2 regions of the Sphingobium sp. EP60837 genome follow, and region 2 is predicted to be linked to the other one. Evidence: riboswitches for the same ligand, from Rfam matches in the RefSeq annotation. Region 2 holds a riboswitch; the other holds the start of a gene.

Region 1 (8,427 bases), on a different replicon from region 2:
TGATCTGTAAGCCAGCGCTCAAGCCTTCTTCGCGAGGCAAGAAACGCGGGACGTGAATCGATGATCAGCCTATCTAGAGCTTAGAGCAAGGAATCTCGTCATTTGCAATACGCTGAATGGCGATAGCCTGGGAGCATACGCTGGCCCGGGGCAAGAAAGAACGGCAAGCCGAAACTGTCGCCGGGAGAGCCTCAGCGCTCACGCTCTGGTTAAATCAAGCGGCGACGGTGATTGAGCAGGAGTGTGACTGAGACGGGTGACGATGTACCGTCAGCCGAAGAGCAGAGCGCAGGAGCTGGGAAACTGGACAGGGTCGACGAGAGCATTGCAGAAACGGCGCGCATTTGTGACGCTGTTTCGCAGTTCAATTGATTGCGTAAGGATGCTCTGGTGGCCGATATATCGCAGCAGCCCTAAGGCGCGCGATCGCAGTATAGTCACCTGCACCGGGGTTGGCCTGCTCGGTAAGTCGGATGAACTTGGCGCTCATTTGCGGATAGCCCAAGAAATAAGGCATAACGGAAGACGAGATGCGCGGGACGGTTGTCCAGTTCGCGATCGACGCGGGACGGGCAACGGGCCTCGCTTTCGGCGGGCCGCTTACCCGCTATCGTTAAATAAGAGCTGACGATCATCATCATAAAAGCGCGAAAGCCTTCCCGCCGGCAAGTCTAGCCGGCACTTGCATCGCCAGCGGAATTCCATTAGAAAATAATATAGATCATGCCCGCCGGGAAGGTTCGGTAACGCCGTGGGGGATCGCGACACACGGCTTTAGGTCGCCGTCTCGACATAATTTCCCTGTCAACTGCAATTTTCCATAATAGATCAAACGTTCGAACAAAGTCGGACGGTGCATCTATCAAGTTTTTTTCGATCAACCAGTATGTCGAATAGCTGGCTCAAGGAGAGGATGAGATTACAATATGACCGATGCATCCCCAACCAGTGCAAGGCCAAAGGCCATACCAGCGATCATGGGGGGCATTGCCAGTGCCCTCGCGCCCAACGTTATGCCGCTTCTTGTAGCGACCTTCTCGAATTCATTTGCGCTCAGTCCTGCGGCCGCGGGTCGAGTGACGGCGATTGAAATGCTGGGTGTATGCACTGGGTCTCTCTTGATCGCGATCTTCCTATCGCGCGCCAGCGTCGCGCGGCTGATGTCGATTTCTCTGGGACTGATTATTGTCGGTAATCTGCTGACCATTGCCGTGGGGCCCCAAAGTCTGCCCCTGCTGAGGTTCATCGCGGGTCTCGGCGAGGGCGGCGGGACGGCCGCTATGGCTGCAGTCCTTGCAGGAACGGCAACTCCTGAGCGTTTTTTCGGTATCTTCATCATCGGCACCTACCTGCTGGGAACGCTATTGTTCCGCTTTAATCCGGTGATTACAGACGCTGGCGGTGTTTTAGCGATCTTCTGGATATTGACCGCACTGGCGGCGCTAGCCCTTCCCGTAGCCTTCCTGACACGCAAGGCGGAAAGTTCAACGGTCGACCAGTCCGGTGCGCCGCCGGCCCGTAGTCACATGATCTATGTTGTCATCGCACTCGCCGCCATGATCCTCTATCTGACCGCGTGGACAAATACCTGGGCATATGCGGTCAATATTGCACAATGGGCAGGGATGGATCCGCAAAGCACCAGTGAAGCGCTGGGCTATGCCGTCGTCGCTGGCGCGGCAGGGGCGATACTTGCGGTCATCATTGGACCTCGTCTGGGCGATTTCATTCCAATGCTCGGCGCAGGATCTCTGATGATATCGGCGGCGCTGCTGTTGATCGTGCAGCTCAGTTCGTCCACCTTTACATTTGCAGTCATGGCCTGGATCGCGGGAATGCAATTCATCGGACCCTATTTTCTTGCGATCGTTTCCGCCGCGGACCGCGAAGGGCGTGCGGCTTCGCTCTCCATCGCAGCTCAGACCCTTGGGATCGCAATTGGGCCGGCGCTCGGGTCGCTCGTTGTGAGCCGGGGCGAGGTTTCGTTGCTAGTCGGCGTTTCGCTTGCCCTGTTGCTGCCCAGTCTCTTCGCTCTTCTAATGGTGGAACGACTGCTCAGCAGGGGCGAGCGCCATGCCGTGCATTCGGTGGACTGAACGTCTTTCTCGTTAACGTGCGTGGGAGCATGCATGGGCTGCATCGTTAAGCCACACGCCTTGCAGAGCCACATGGCCCACAGATATACACGCGCGGGATGTGCCTTGGTGAATGCGTCGTCAGATGTCAGGAGTGGGAAGTGAGCGATCGATGCATCATGGCAGCCCCCAAGGAGGGCGGCGGCCCCGTATGATCTTGCGGATTCGCCTATTACCACGCTGGATTCGGTGAGACTGCACGCTATGCCGTGCGACTGGAGCCAGTCAAATCCACCTGCATGTTCGCGATCAGGACGAGCGGCACAGTGTGGACGGAGAGCCCATTACGCGGCGATAGCCGCCATTCTGCACGTCTATCCGGACATGACCATCCGGCCCCTCAACCGAAGTGACCGAATATTTTCCCTCAATCATCAGATCGCTTGGGTGGAGCAGCTGTTGCCCGCGTGTCTGTCATTTGCGATCAGCAATTCATGCGCGATGGCGAGGAACGGGAGCACGCTTCCTGGCGTGGGCCGATCCGACGATAGTGCCGCATTTTGTATAGCCCAGCCGATATCGCACTATTCGCCAGGCTCTCCAGGGGGGGATTGCATCTGCGCATGCCTCCCCGGCTTCTGCTCCTGATGGGACACTATTCTGCCACACTTAGTTGGACCCGCGGAATTCCAATTGCTACATGCATGCTTCATTCGGAAACTTCGACAAGAGGCGGGTGTGGACGTCGCTTGGCATGGTAGCGATGTGAATCACGACCGCTTATTCAGATCAACCCTGCAAGCGGGCTCGACGGATCGGCATAGAGGCGCTTGCCCATGCGCCCTGCACGATAGGCCATGCGGCCCGCTTCGACGCCCGCCTTCATTGCGGCGCCCATCAGCACCGGGTCCTTTGCCTCCGCGATCGCCGTGTTCATCAGCACGCCGGTGCAGCCCAGTTCCATCGCCTCGGCCGCTTCGGACGCGGTGCCCACGCCCGCGTCGACCAGCACCGGCAGCTTCGTGCCCTCGACGATCAGCCGGATGGTCACGCGATTCTGAATGCCCAGACCCGACCCGATCGGCGCGCCCAGCGGCATGATCGCCACCGCGCCCGCATCCTCCAGCCGTTTGGCCGCGATCGGATCATCGATGCAATAGACCATCGGCTTGAAGCCTTCCTTCGCTAGCACCTCGGTCGCGCGCAGCGTTTCGACCATGTCGGGATAGAGAGTCCGCGCCTCCCCCAGCACTTCCAGCTTCACCAGGTCCCAGCCGCCCGCCTCCCGAGCGAGGCGCAAGGTGCGGATCGCTTCCTCGCCCGTGTAGCAGCCCGCCGTATTGGGCAGGTAGGTGATTTTCTTGGGATCAATATAGTCGGTCAGCATCGGCGCGGTCGGGTCCGAAACATTAACGCGCCGTATCGCCACCGTGACGATTTCAGCACCCGACGCAACTACCGCCGCCGCATTTTGCTCGAAATTCCTATATTTGCCCGTGCCCACGATCAACCGCGAGTGAAAGGTCTTGCCCGCGACCGTCCAGCTGTCTTCGTCGACCGCCGACACATCGCCGCCGCCGACAAAATGGACGATCTCCAACTCGTCGTCGTCCTCGACCATAACCTGCGCCAAGATCGAGCGGGGCACCACCTTCAGATTGCGCTCCACCGCCACCTTTCCCGGCACGAAGCCCAGCTCGCTCGTCAGTTCCGCCAGCGTCAGCCCGGCGCGCACGCGGCGATGCTCGCCGTTCAAATGAACAGAAATCATTGCATCTACTCCGCGGCCGGCAGGTAGATTTCACTACCCTTCTCTATGAACTTCTCACTCATTTCTTGCATCCCCTTTTCCGCATCCTCGGCCGCTATGAAGCTGTCCGCCGGTTGGTTCTGCTTGGCGGCAAAGTCCCTGACTTCCTGCGTGATCTTCATGGAGCAGAATTTGGGGCCGCACATGGAGCAGAAATGCGCGGTCTTCGCGCCCTCGGCGGGCAGCGTCTGGTCGTGATATTTTTCCGCCGTGTCAGGGTCGAGCGACAGGTTGAACTGGTCACGCCAGCGGAATTCGAAACGGGCGCGGCTCAGCGCATCGTCGCGGACCTTGGCGGCGGGGTGGCCCTTGGCGAGATCGGCTGCGTGGGCGGCCAGCTTGTAGGTGACGACGCCGACCTTCACATCGTCCCGGTCGGGCAGGCCCAGATGCTCCTTGGGCGTGACATAGCAAAGCATCGCCGTGCCGTACCAGCCGATCATCGCCGCGCCGATGCCGCTGGTGATATGGTCGTAACCCGGCGCGATGTCGGTCGTGAGCGGCCCAAGCGTGTAGAAGGGCGCTTCTCCACATGCCTCCAGCTGCTTGTCCATATTCTGCTTGATCTTGTGCATCGGCACATGGCCCGGCCCTTCGATCATGACCTGCACATCCTGTTCCCAGGCGCGCTTGGTGAGTTCGCCCAGCGTGTAGAGTTCGGCGAACTGCGCCTCGTCATTGGCGTCGGCGATGGAGCCGGGGCGCAGACCATCGCCAAGCGAATAGGCGATGTCATAGGCCTTCATGATCTCGGTGATCTCGTCGAAATGCTCGTAGAGGAAGCTTTCCTTGTGATGGGCAAGGCACCATTTCGCCATGATCGACCCGCCACGGCTGACGATGCCGGTGACGCGCTTCGCCGTCATCGGGATATAGGGCAGGCGCACGCCCGCATGGATGGTGAAATAGTCCACGCCCTGCTCGGCTTGCTCGATGAGCGTGTCGCGGAAGATGTCCCAGGTCAGCTCTTCGGCAATGCCGCCGACCTTCTCCAGCGCCTGATAGATGGGCACGGTGCCGATCGGGACCGGCGAGTTGCGCATGATCCATTCGCGCGTGTCGTGGATGTTGCGCCCGGTGGAAAGGTCCATCACCGTGTCCGCGCCCCAGCGGATCGACCAGACCAGCTTGTCGACCTCGCTCGCCACATCGGACGCGACGGCGCTGTTGCCGATATTGGCGTTGATCTTCACCAGGAAATTACGGCCGATCGCCATCGGCTCCGATTCCGGGTGGTTGATGTTGGACGGGATGATGGCGCGACCGCGCGCGACTTCCTCGCGGACGAACTCGGGCGTCACATAGTCGGGGATCGACGCGCCCCAATCCTGCCCGTCGCGGACATATTCGGCGAGACGGGCACGGCCGAGATTTTCACGCTCGGCGACATATTCCATCTCCGGCGTGATGATGCCGCGGCGGGCATAGTGCATCTGGGAGACGTTCATGCCGGGCTTCGCGCGCAGGGGCCGTCTGATCGTGTTGGGGAAGGATTGGACGCCGCCGGAACGATCCGGTCCTTTCAGGCCGTTATCTTCCGGCTGGATGGCGCGGGCGTCATATTCCTCAACATCGCCCCGTCCGACGATCCAATCTCGGCGCAGCGCAGGCAGGCCCGCCATGATGTCGATCCGCGCATCGGGATCGGTATAGGGGCCGGACGTATCATAGACGCGCACCGGCGGCTCGCCGCTGCCCGGCTCCAGGTCGATCTCGCGCATGGCGACCTTGAGCGGGCCGACATGGATTTTGCGCGAGCCACGGATGGGACCGGTTGTAACGCGCATTTCGGTGCGGGCGGGGAGGTCGGCCATGAGTTTTCCTTTCAGGCGATAACGGTTGCGCGGCCGGTGAGGCCAGCGAGGAAGAGAAGGATGCCCAGCACGATACTGACGATCGCCCAGGCGCGAGTGAATTGGACCGACCAGCGGCCGATCCTGATGAGCGGCCCCGGCACGGCGAGCAGCAGCGCGCCTTCGACCAGCGAGACATAGCCGATCAGCGACACGATGACAGCGAGGGGATCGGTCCAGATGCTGTGGATGAGGATCAGCGCTGCGCCCACCGCGAATACAGGAAAGCCGAGGGCCATGACGAGACCGGGCAAACGCTCCAAATCCTCCATCATAGCGCGCCAGCGCTGCGGCGCAGTGAGGCCGCCGATTCCCGCGACGATCATGTAGAGGCCGATCGCTTCGGAGAGGCGCAGGGTCAGGACGGAAATGGTGTCCATCGGCAGTCCGTCCTCCTCTTCGTCGCGCATGGCGGAGGATGGGCGGATTGCCTTTGACAAGCCGTCCCTCCCTACGCCGGTTTTAACCGGATCAGGTTCAGCGGGTCGCAGCCACATCAGCCGCCTCTCAACCGCCTGTGAGCGGTCCCCCGGGGATGACGCCCCCGATAGTGTATTAATCCGGCCTATGAAAGTCCTAACCGCACTTATTTGTGGGGGTGTTGAGCGGCCCTACAAGTCGACAATGTACACCGGGTGAGGTGAAATCGGCCCATATCAGCGTTGCGGAAACGGCAGTTGCGGCCCACTTGCCCGAACTCTTTTGCTGAATCCATCTTAACGGCTCTCATGAGGCGCCCGAGGAAATTTGGCGTTTGAAGGGCTTTTGGTTTTTCCGCAATGTGCTTGATGTCCTGAAAGGGCGCTGCTTTATCGACCGCATGAGGTGTGTCCCCGGTGATGGCGTAGCTCGACGGTTAGCGAAGCTGACCGGACGCGCGCTCATCGAATAAGCGCAGTAGCGGCCGGTCAGTTTCGCGGGTGGCCATCGGAGATCTCGGATAGATTTGGGTTGCGACACTCAAGCTATGGAGATCCCGATAACTAAGGAGATGATGTACGCTCAGGCGCTGCTGGGAAAGAGCGCCGACAGCGATTTTCTACGTGAGATGATCGGCTTTGCGGCGCAGCAGCTGATGGAACTTGAGGTCGGTGGGCTGACGGGTGCCGCTTACGGCGAGAAGAGCGCGGAGCGGCAGGCCCAGCGCAATGGCTACCGCGATCGGGATTGGGAGAGGCGCGCGGGCACGGTCGAGCTGCGCATCCCCAAGCTGCGCACCGGCAGCTATTTTCCTGGCTTCCTGGAGCCCCGCCGGCTGGCCGAGAAGGCCCTGACGGAGGTCATCCAAGAGGCGTATATCCAGGGCATATCGACGCGCTCGGTCGATGATCGAGCTACCAGCATTTTGAACCAGGATCGGTCAAATAGGGTTGGTTCACGTTCCGATTCTCGGATGATAACGCACCGAATTGAACGTGCCGATTTCTGCCCAGGAACAGTTTCGTTGGAGGTAGATTTTAGAGCAATCGCAGCTTGTGTCGCTGGATCAATCCAGGGCGGCCGCTATGGTGAGGACATGGGCTGGAAAGCTGATCCGCTGTGTGGCAATCGCATAATATTTCAGGAGATGCCGTTATGACGCAGCCGAAGAATCCACCCGCAAAGGACATAGTCCGTCGGATCGCACCGAAATTCGCCCAGTTGGGGAATGAAATATTATATGGTGACATCTGGGAGAGGCCGGAACTCTCGAAGCGTGATCGCAGCCTTATCACCTGCGCGGCGTTGGTCGCGCTGGGCAGGACTGAGCAGATGGCGACACATTTTCCCCTCGCGATCGAGAATGGCGTTTCGCAGGCTGAAATTGTGGAGATGATCACGCATATGGCCTTCTACGCGGGATGGCCTGCCGCATCGTCCGCCGCGGTCCGCGCGAGCGAAATCTTCGGTGCCGAACTGGACGACTAATAGCAGTCGAGAATGGTCAGCCCATGGAAAATAAGCAGCTTGACGGGCGAGGAGATGGATCTGAAGGGACATCCGAAATGCCGGTCGGGGCCGTTCCTGCGCGGTCGACGACACCGTAAAGCCAAGATGCAAAGTGATAAGGCAGAATTTACAGCAGGCCTGGTTCCTTCGTTTGCTCGCCCTCGCATATGGCCTGATCTATATCGATCGGCAAAGGCTGAACCTCTTCGTCGATCCCGTGAAACGGTCGCTATCGCTGCATATTGCAGCGTGGGCCTCTTTACTTGGCAGGCTGGTCGACGAAGAGGGCCGGCGGACCGTGCTAATCCTGTGCGTTGCGACATGGAGCCTTTGCACCGCACTTTGCGATTTCGCCTTGATTACTCGGAATTCGCGTTGGCGCGCTTCGGCGTGCGAGCGGTGAAGCATGCCTGTCTTCAGTCACAAGGTCTCTCCTGCCGGAGCTGTTTTCCGCCGAATATTGCCAGCCGCACGACACTGGCGGCTATGCGCATATCGTTGTGGTGTATGCCTTAAGCAGTGCGATCCCGATCATCCATCTCGAGACGCATTCGATCGCGTCCCGCATTCTCTGCCGCTCCGTCGCATATATGAGCCGCTCTAAGGGCCTTATCCCGCCTCGCTGCGCTAATCCTGTCGGATACAGCGCACACATATCACCGATAAAGCTCTTCCTGTGAAGTAGGATCGCTCATGCAGACGCGCATACTTGGAAAGAACGGCCCAAAATTATCTGCCCTGGGTTTTGGTTGCATGGGGC
Region 2 (8,427 bases):
TATGCCTACACCACGCTGCCCGGAGACGGAGGTCCGGTTCGCTTTGTCGAAAGAGGATTTGAAGATGAACGGCACGCCTGCCTTCGCAGCGATGCCGGACAGTCTGTCCGCCATCATCAACGCATGATCGCGGTTTTCGATCTGGCAGGGGCCGGAGATCAGGACGAAGGGCAGGTCGTTGCCGATCGTCAGCGGCCCGATGGAAACATGTTTGGTCATGCCGTTCACTTCGGCGCTTTCACGAAACGGCGCAAGAGTTGCCCCCGCCACAGCCCCTTGCCATCATGATAATTCCAACAGAACCAGCCAAAGACCAGGCAGGCGGCCAACGACGGCAGCGCCATCGGGTCGCCATTGTCCCGCATATGCCGGTAGAAGGCGAAGTCCGCCCGCCACCGATCCCGCTCGCTGCCGCCACCGTTGATGCCATAGGCATTGTCGTGGCGCCGGCAGCCGATGTTTCGGTTGTATTTGCGGTGGTCTATGAAATAGCAATAGTCGCGTTCGGGTGTCGTCATGGCCCGATGTGGAACAGGGGCCATGGAAAAGTTCAAGCGTAAAGTCTTCTACCTTGGCGGTTTCGATCCGCGCGGGGTGCGGTTCTATCACCAGATGTATCGCGAGCAGGCCGCCACTTACACCCGCCTGTCGGGCGAGGAGGTGGAGGTCAGCGCGCGCCGCTCCGGCCCTGCGTCATCCGCCATCTGGACCGTCACGAACAACAGCGCCGGGGTGGAGACCGATTATGAGTTTCTCCGCTGGGAGGATCTGGTCGGCAAGGTGTGGATCCGCAACCCGCTGTTGCTAGCGTGGCGATCGATCGCCACTTACGGTGCGCATGCGCGGCACATGCAGTTCCTGCGAATGCGTAAGCTGCGGCCAGGGCCGGTTATCACCATCCTCTACCCGCCGCTGCTCGGGGTGCTGATTCCATTGGCGCTGGCGCTGATCCCTGCGCTGCTGCTTTCGCTGCTGATGCCCTTCTGGGCTGCGGCCTTGATCGGCGTCGCCGTCAGCATGGCCTTGTCGGGCCGACTCCTTAACAAGCTGATCGTGCCCTGGCTGCTGCGCTTCATGTATTATAATCATAGCGTCGCCGCCCGTGGTCCGGGCGAGGAGATGAACGCGCGCCTTGATCAGTTCGCCGCCCGCATCGTGGAGGAAATGGATGGGCCTTATGACGAGGTCATCTTCGCTTCCCACAGCAACGGCACCATCTATGCGATGAGCGTGCTGCGCCGCATCCTCGAACTGCGAGGGGACAAGCCGCTGCCCCCCAATTTCATCCTTCTAACACTGGGCCAAGTGGTTCCCGTCATCGCGCTGCGCAAGGATGCCGCCTGGTATCATGACGATCTGAAGACCTTGGACGACAAGCATTTCCGCCTGGTCGATTTCTCGGCCCCCCCGGACGGCGCGGCCTATTATGACGTGCATCCGATCCGCCTTGTGTCGGACCGTTGCGCGGCCCGCGTGGACCTGTTGTCCCCACGCTTCCACCTTTTTTACGACCCGGACAATTATCACAGCGGCTGGTCGAACAAATATGAGGCGCATTTCGATTATCTGCGCGTGGGCGACCGCGTGTCACCGGTAGATTATGTCAGCCTCACCGCGGGCCGCCGCACGGTCGATGAGGCCATTGAACAGTTCAGGACCATCCCGTGAAGGACGCTTTTACTCCACCCTATCCTGAGCCGCCCCGCACCAAGCGCGGCCTGATGAAGCGCTTCCTGCGCGGCTGGCACAGCTGGATCCATGTGCTCTTCGAAAAGAGCTACACGATGAAGCTGGGCGAAATCCGCATGCCCGGCCAGACCATGTACATCGCCAACGAGCTGCCGCTGGTGGACAAGATCCTGCGCGGCGGCACGACCTTTCCCAAGCATCGCGAGCTGGTCCGCAACCTCTCTCCTTTGATCGGCAACAGCGTTTTCTCGGCCAATGGCGAGGATTGGGAAAGCCAGCGCGCCATGGTGAACCCGGCCTTTGCTCATACCGCGCTCAATCGTTCCATGCCGCTGATGGTCGCGGCCGCTGACGATCTGCTCGCCCGTCTCGACGCCGCCGACAGAGCCAAGCCGGTCGATATCGACCCGATGATGACCCATGTGGCGGCAGACATCATCTTCCGCACGCTGTTTTCGGAAGCGCTGGACGAACATCGCTCCAACATCATTCACACCGCCTTCGGCAAGTTCCAGAGGCTGGCCCATAGCGCCTCGATGCTGCGCCTCTATGGCTTCCCCGCCGGCTGGTTCGAAAAGCGGTCCTTGAAGCCCGCCAAGGCCATCCACGACGTTTTCCGCCCCATTGTCGAGGCCCGTTATGAAGGCTTCCATCAGGGCGGTGAAGCGCCTCATAGAGATATTCTGCAGTCGCTGATCGAAGCGAGGCACCCGGAAACCGACGAGCCTTTCACCATTCAACAAGTGATGGACCAGGTATCCACCGTCTTCCTTGCGGGCCATGAAACCTCGGCCAGCACCATGACCTGGGCGCTCTACATGCTGGCCGAATGCGTCCATATCCAAACCGCTGCCCGCGCTGAGGTTGTCGAGCTTACCGGCGACGCCCCGCTCACCGCCGCGATGCTCAAGGACATGAGCGCGATCCGCAACATCTTCCGCGAAACGCTGCGCCTCTATCCGCCCGTCGCTTTCTTTCCGCGCGAAGTCACCTGCCCCATGCCGATGCGGGACAAGCAACTGGAGGAGGGCGCGATGCTGGTCGTCGCGCCGTGGCTGACCCAGCGGAACAAGGACAATTGGGCCTGTCCGCACAGTTTCGACCCCGACCGCTTCGATGATCCCGCCAATGCGGAGATGGTGCGCCAAGCCTGGTTCCCCTTCGGCCGGGGGCCACGCGTCTGCGTAGGTGCGGGCTTCGCCCAGCAGGAGGTGATGACGGTGATCGCCAGCGTAGTGCGACGCTATCGCCTGTCGGTGCCCCAGGGGTTCAAGCCGGAGCCGATCAGCCGCCTGACGATCCGGCCCAGGAGCGGGATGAAGCTGATGTTCGGCGGAATCGAAGCCTAGCGAACTCGCTACCCGCTGTCAGCCTGCGATCCTGCCCACCATTGCCTGCCCCGCTGCGCGTTGCCGCCTATAGCGCCGCTTCAGCACCACGCTCGCCACCAGCAAAGGGGTACCTGCAAGGATGCAGACCGCGCCCAGCATCGGCGGCCACAGCCCGAACAGGCTGTGAAGATTGAGCGCCGATGGCGTCAGCAGCAGCAGAAATCCCGCCGTCAGCAGCCACAATCCCCAACGGCGCGGCCGGACGGCGACCATGCGCAGTTCGTGCCGGTGCGCCTTGCGCCCTTCCTTGGTGGACAGATCATGATGCTTCATGCCCGACAGTAGAGCGGAAAAACGCTGATCCTGTCCAGCGCCCGCCAAGGGGACTTTCGCTTGGTGCCCGTTTCGGCTATCCAGTCGCGATCCCCGGGGGACCGCTCACAGGCGGTTGAGAGGCGGCTGATGTGGCTGCGACCCGCTGAACCTGATCCGGTTAAAACCGGCGTAGGGAGGGACGGCTTGTCAAAAACAATCCGCCCAACCTCCGCCACGCGCGACAAGAGGAGGACGGACTGCCGATGGATACGACTTCCGTCCTTAGCTTGCGCCTGGCCGAAGCGATCGGCCTTTACATGATCGTCGTGGGCATTGGCGGCTTTGTTGCGCCACTGCGCTGGCGCGCGATGATGGAGGAATTGGAGCGCTCACCCGGTCTCGTCATGGCTCTGGGTTTTCCTGTATTCACGGTGGGCGCTGCGCTCGTTCTTATCCACAGCATCTGGACCGATCTGCTTGCCATCATCGTGTCGCTGATCGGCTATATGGCGCTGATCGAAGGCGCGCTGCTGCTTGCCGTGCCGGGGCCGCTCATCAGGATCGGCCGCTGGTCGGTCAAATTCACTCGTGCCTGGGCGATCGCCAGCATCATCCTTGGCACCCTCCTCTTCCTCGCCGGCCTCACTGGCCGCGCCACCGCAATCGTCTGAAAGGAAAATCCATGGCCGACATTCCAGCTCGCACCGAAATGCGCGTCACCACTGGCCCCATCCGTGGCTCGCGCAAAATCCATGTCGGCCCGCTCAAGGTCGCCATGCGCGAGATCGATCTGGAGCCGGGCAGCGGCGAGCCACCGGTGCGGGTCTATGACACCTCTGGTCCTTACACCGACCCGAATGCGCGCATAGACATCATGGCGGGCCTGCCGCAACTGCGCCGTGACTGGATCATCGGCCGTGGCGATGTCGAGGAATATGACGCCCGTGTGATCAAGCCGGAGGACAATGGCCTCAAAGGTCCCGACCGCAGCGGCGGCGTCCAGCCCTTCCCCAACCTCGTCATACGCCCCTTGCGCGCCAAGCCGGGTATGAACGTCTCCCAGATGCATTATGCCCGCCGCGGCATCATCACGCCGGAGATGGAATATGTCGCCGAGCGCGAGAATCTCGGCCGCGCCCGCCTCGCCGAATTTGTCCGTGATGGCCAGGATTGGGGCGCGGAAATCCCCGATTATGTGACGCCCGAGTTCGTCCGTGACGAGGTCGCGCGCGGCCGCGCCATCATCCCCAACAACATCAACCACCCGGAATCGGAGCCGATGGCGATCGGCCGAAATTTCCTGGTGAAGATCAACGCGAACATCGGCAACAGCGCCGTCGCCTCCGATGTGGCGAGCGAAGTCGACAAGCTAGTGTGGTCGATCCGCTGGGGCGCGGATACTGTGATGGACCTGTCGACCGGCCGCAACATCCACGACACCCGTGAATGGATCCTGCGCAACTCGCCGGTCCCGATCGGCACCGTGCCGATCTATCAGGCGCTGGAGAAGGTCGGCGGCATTGCCGAGGAACTGACCTGGGACATCTTCCGCGACACGCTGATCGAGCAGGCCGAGCAGGGCGTGGATTATTTCACCATCCATGCGGGCGTGCGCCTGCCCTATATTCCGATGACCGCCAAGCGCGTCACCGGCATCGTCTCGCGCGGCGGGTCGATCATGGCGAAATGGTGCTTGGCCCATCACAAGGAAAGCTTCCTCTACGAACATTTCGACGAGATCACCGAAATCATGAAGGCTTATGACATCGCCTATTCGCTGGGTGATGGCCTGCGCCCCGGATCAATCGCCGACGCCAATGACGAGGCGCAGTTCGCCGAACTCTATACGCTGGGCGAACTCACCAAGCGCGCCTGGGAACAGGATGTGCAGGTGATGATCGAAGGCCCCGGCCATGTGCCGATGCACAAGATCAAGCAGAATATGGACAAGCAGCTCGAAGCCTGCGGCGAGGCGCCCTTCTACACGCTCGGGCCGCTCACCACCGACATTGCGCCGGGCTATGACCATATCACCAGCGGCATCGGCGCGGCCATGATCGGCTGGTACGGCACGGCGATGCTCTGCTACGTCACGCCCAAGGAGCATCTGGGCCTGCCCGATCGCGACGACGTCAAGGTGGGTGTGGTTACCTACAAGCTCGCCGCCCACGCCGCCGACCTTGCAAAGGGCCACCCGGCCGCCAAGGTCCGTGACGATGCGCTGAGCCGCGCCCGCTTCGAATTCCGCTGGCGCGATCAGTTCAACCTGTCGCTCGACCCCGACACCGCGGAGAAATATCACGACCAGACGCTGCCGGCCGAGGGCGCGAAGAGTGCGCACTTCTGCTCGATGTGCGGCCCCAAATTCTGCTCGATGAAAATCACGCAGGAGGTAAGGGATTTCGCCGCGAAGCAGAATCAGCCCGCGGACGCCTTCATCGCTGCGGAAGATGCGGAGAAAGGCATGGCCGAAATGAGCGAGATCTTCCGGCAGACCGGCAGCGAACTTTATATGGGCGCTGGCGACCGCGAGCGCGATTGACGGAACGGGTGAGCAGGTCGCGGCGCCTGCTCACCAACCTTCACCAGTGATGAAATCGCATTCGCGCGGGCGCCAAGGCTGGCGGGTCGCGGCGGCTTATCTATGTCGATGAGGAGTAGTCCTGCCCCAGAAACATCGATGATGGAATGAAAGTTTCTGGGAAATCTGGAGCGGGCGAAGGGATTCGAACCCTCGACCCCAACCTTGGCAAGGTTGTGCTCTACCCCTGAGCTACGCCCGCTCTGGCGGCCGGAGGAGATGTCCCTCTCGGCGGGTGAGGCGGGCAACTAGCAGCGCTTATTCACCTCGGCAAGGGAGAAATGGCGGGCAGCGTAAATTTCTTCAAATCGCTGTCTGCATCTGCATCCTGTCTTTTTCGGCTTGGCGTGACGCGGCTCGCTGTTAGTCTGCGGCCTGCATCTTTTCGGATAATCCAGGATCATCTTCGGCCGTGCTTCGTCATGGGATCGAGCCGGTAACAGGAGGAGAGGCTTATGACGTCCGACCATCTGACGCGCCGCGGCCTTTTGCAAGGGAGCGCGGCGGCCGCTGCAGCGTTTCCGGCCGTGGGTCAGGCGCAGGCTGCGCCGGGACGCCAGCCCCAATCGAGCAAGGGAGAGCCCATGGTTGCCGTCGAACTGACCGTAAATGGCCGGGAAGCGCATCTGCAACTCGACCCGCGCACCACGTTGCTGGATGCACTGCGGGAACATCTGCACCTCACCGGCACCAAAAAGGGCTGCGATCATGGCCAGTGCGGCGCTTGCACGGTCATCGTCGAAGGGCGGCGGATCAACAGTTGCCTGACGCTGGCGGTCATGCATGAAGGCGAGACAGTGACCACGACCGAGGGCCTTGGATCGCCTGAAAAGCTGCACCCGATGCAGCGCGCCTTCATCACCCATGACGGTTATCAGTGCGGTTACTGCACGCCGGGGCAAATCTGCTCGGCGGTCGCCATGCTGGAGGAGATGGAGGCTGGCATCCCCAGTCATGCAACGGCGAATCTTGAGAAGGTCGCCTTTAGCGACGCGGAACTGCGCGAGCGGATGAGCGGCAATATCTGCCGCTGCGCCGCCTATCCCAACATCATCGCCGCCATCCGCGATGCAGCAGGGGAGGACAACGCGTGAGACCCTTCAGCTACAGCCGCGCCGCGAGTCCCGAGGAAGCGGCGAAGGCCGCCGCCAGCATGCCGGGCGCCCGCTTCATCGCGGGGGGCACCAACCTGCTCGACCTCATGAAGCTGCAGATCGAAACGCCTGCCCATCTGATCGATGTCAATCGCCTTGGCCTGGACCGGATCGAAAGGACGCAAGACGGCGGCCTCAGGATCGGTGCGCTCGTGCGCAATACCGATTTGGCTGCCGACAAGACGGTGCGCCGTGACTATGCGGTGTTGAGCCGCGCCCTGCTCGCCGGGGCATCGGGCCAGCTGCGCAACAAGGCGACGACGGCTGGAAACCTGCTCCAGCGCACCCGTTGCCCCTATTTCTATGACACGCGCATGCCCTGCAACAAACGCAAGCCCGGCAGTGGCTGCGGCGCGTTGAAGGGGATCAGCCGCAGCCTGGCGATCATCGGCACGAGCGACGCCTGCATTGCCCAGCACCCGTCCGACATGGCGGTGGCGATGCGGCTGCTCGACGCCAATGTCGATACGCTGGCCGCAGATGGCGCGCGCCGGTCCATTCCGATCGCGGATTTTCACCTGCTGCCTGGCGATACGCCGCATGTCGAACATGTGCTGAAGCCCGGCGAACTCATCACTTCGGTCACGTTGCCCCAGCCGCTGGGCGGCGCCCATGTCTATCGCAAGGTTCGGGACCGTAGTTCCTATGCCTTTGCGCTCGTCTCAGTGGCGGCCGTTTTCGGCAAGGATGGCGGCGCACGCTTCGCCTTTGGCGGCCTTGCTCCCAAGCCCTGGCGGGTCGAAGCCGCAGAAGCCGCCGCGCCACGAGGAGCCGCTGCCGTGGCGGAGGCGGCGCTGGCCGGAGCACGGCCCACCGCGCAGAACGCTTTCAAGCAGGGGCTGACCGCTCGCACGCTTGTATCCGTCTTTCAGCAGAAGGAGGCCCGGTCGTGAAGTTCGACACGCCTGCCACCAACAATCCCATAGATCGCGGCCGCGTCGTCGGGCTTCCTCATGACCGTATAGACGGGCCGGCGAAAGTTTCCGGCACCGCGCCCTATGCCTATGAGCGTCATGATGTCGCGCCCAATGCAGCCTATGGCTGGATCGTCGGATCGGCCATCGCCAAGGGGCAGATCAGATCTATCGATCTGCGTGCGGCGGAGGCCGCGCCTGGCGTGCTCGGGATCATCACGCATCAGAATGCGGGGCAGCTCGGCAAGGGCAATATGAACACGGCGCATCTGCTGGGCGGGCCGCAGATCGAACATTATGATCAAGCGGTTGCTCTGGTAATCGCCGATACATTCGAAAATGCGCGCGACGCCGCAGAGCTGCTACGCATCGATTATGCGCCGGAACGAGGCCGCTACGATCTTGCCGCCGAACGCGGCAAGGCGGGCGTTCCACAGCCGGGC

The links. A riboswitch is a leader RNA that binds a small molecule or an ion and turns the genes downstream of it on or off. The one in region 2 is predicted to bind thiamine pyrophosphate.
Region 1: it holds a riboswitch for thiamine pyrophosphate, as region 2 does, so the genes downstream of both, EP837_RS18470 (DUF2065 domain-containing protein) here and EP837_RS07955 (DUF2065 family protein) in region 2, are expected to answer to the same signal.

What each region holds. Positions count from the first base shown of each region.
Region 1 covers NZ_CP015988.1:87,560-95,986, forward strand. Annotated here, with positions in the region: gene EP837_RS18450 ((R)-mandelonitrile lyase) at 1-22, opposite strand, end outside; gene EP837_RS18455 (MFS transporter) at 927-2,096, shown strand; gene EP837_RS21895 (hypothetical protein) at 2,385-2,510, opposite strand; gene thiS (sulfur carrier protein ThiS) at 2,860-3,846, opposite strand; gene thiC (phosphomethylpyrimidine synthase ThiC) at 3,852-5,699, opposite strand; gene EP837_RS18470 (DUF2065 domain-containing protein) at 5,711-6,178, opposite strand; TPP riboswitch at 6,170-6,280, opposite strand; partial or broken gene EP837_RS18475 (transposase) at 6,718-7,068, shown strand; gene EP837_RS18480 (carboxymuconolactone decarboxylase family protein) at 7,314-7,646, shown strand; partial or broken gene EP837_RS18490 (aldo/keto reductase) at 8,361-8,427, shown strand, end outside.
Region 2 covers NZ_CP015986.1:1,627,326-1,635,752, forward strand. Annotated here, with positions in the region: gene kdsA (3-deoxy-8-phosphooctulonate synthase) at 1-219, opposite strand, end outside; gene EP837_RS07935 (hypothetical protein) at 225-518, opposite strand; gene EP837_RS07940 (hypothetical protein) at 541-1,668, shown strand; gene EP837_RS07945 (cytochrome P450) at 1,665-3,038, shown strand; gene EP837_RS07950 (hypothetical protein) at 3,057-3,353, opposite strand; TPP riboswitch at 3,438-3,548, shown strand; gene EP837_RS07955 (DUF2065 family protein) at 3,599-4,006, shown strand; gene thiC (phosphomethylpyrimidine synthase ThiC) at 4,018-5,877, shown strand; tRNA gene EP837_RS07965 (tRNA-Gly) at 6,044-6,118, opposite strand; gene paoA (aldehyde dehydrogenase iron-sulfur subunit PaoA) at 6,372-7,010, shown strand; gene EP837_RS07975 (FAD binding domain-containing protein) at 7,007-7,963, shown strand; gene paoC (aldehyde oxidoreductase molybdenum-binding subunit PaoC) at 7,960-8,427, shown strand, end outside.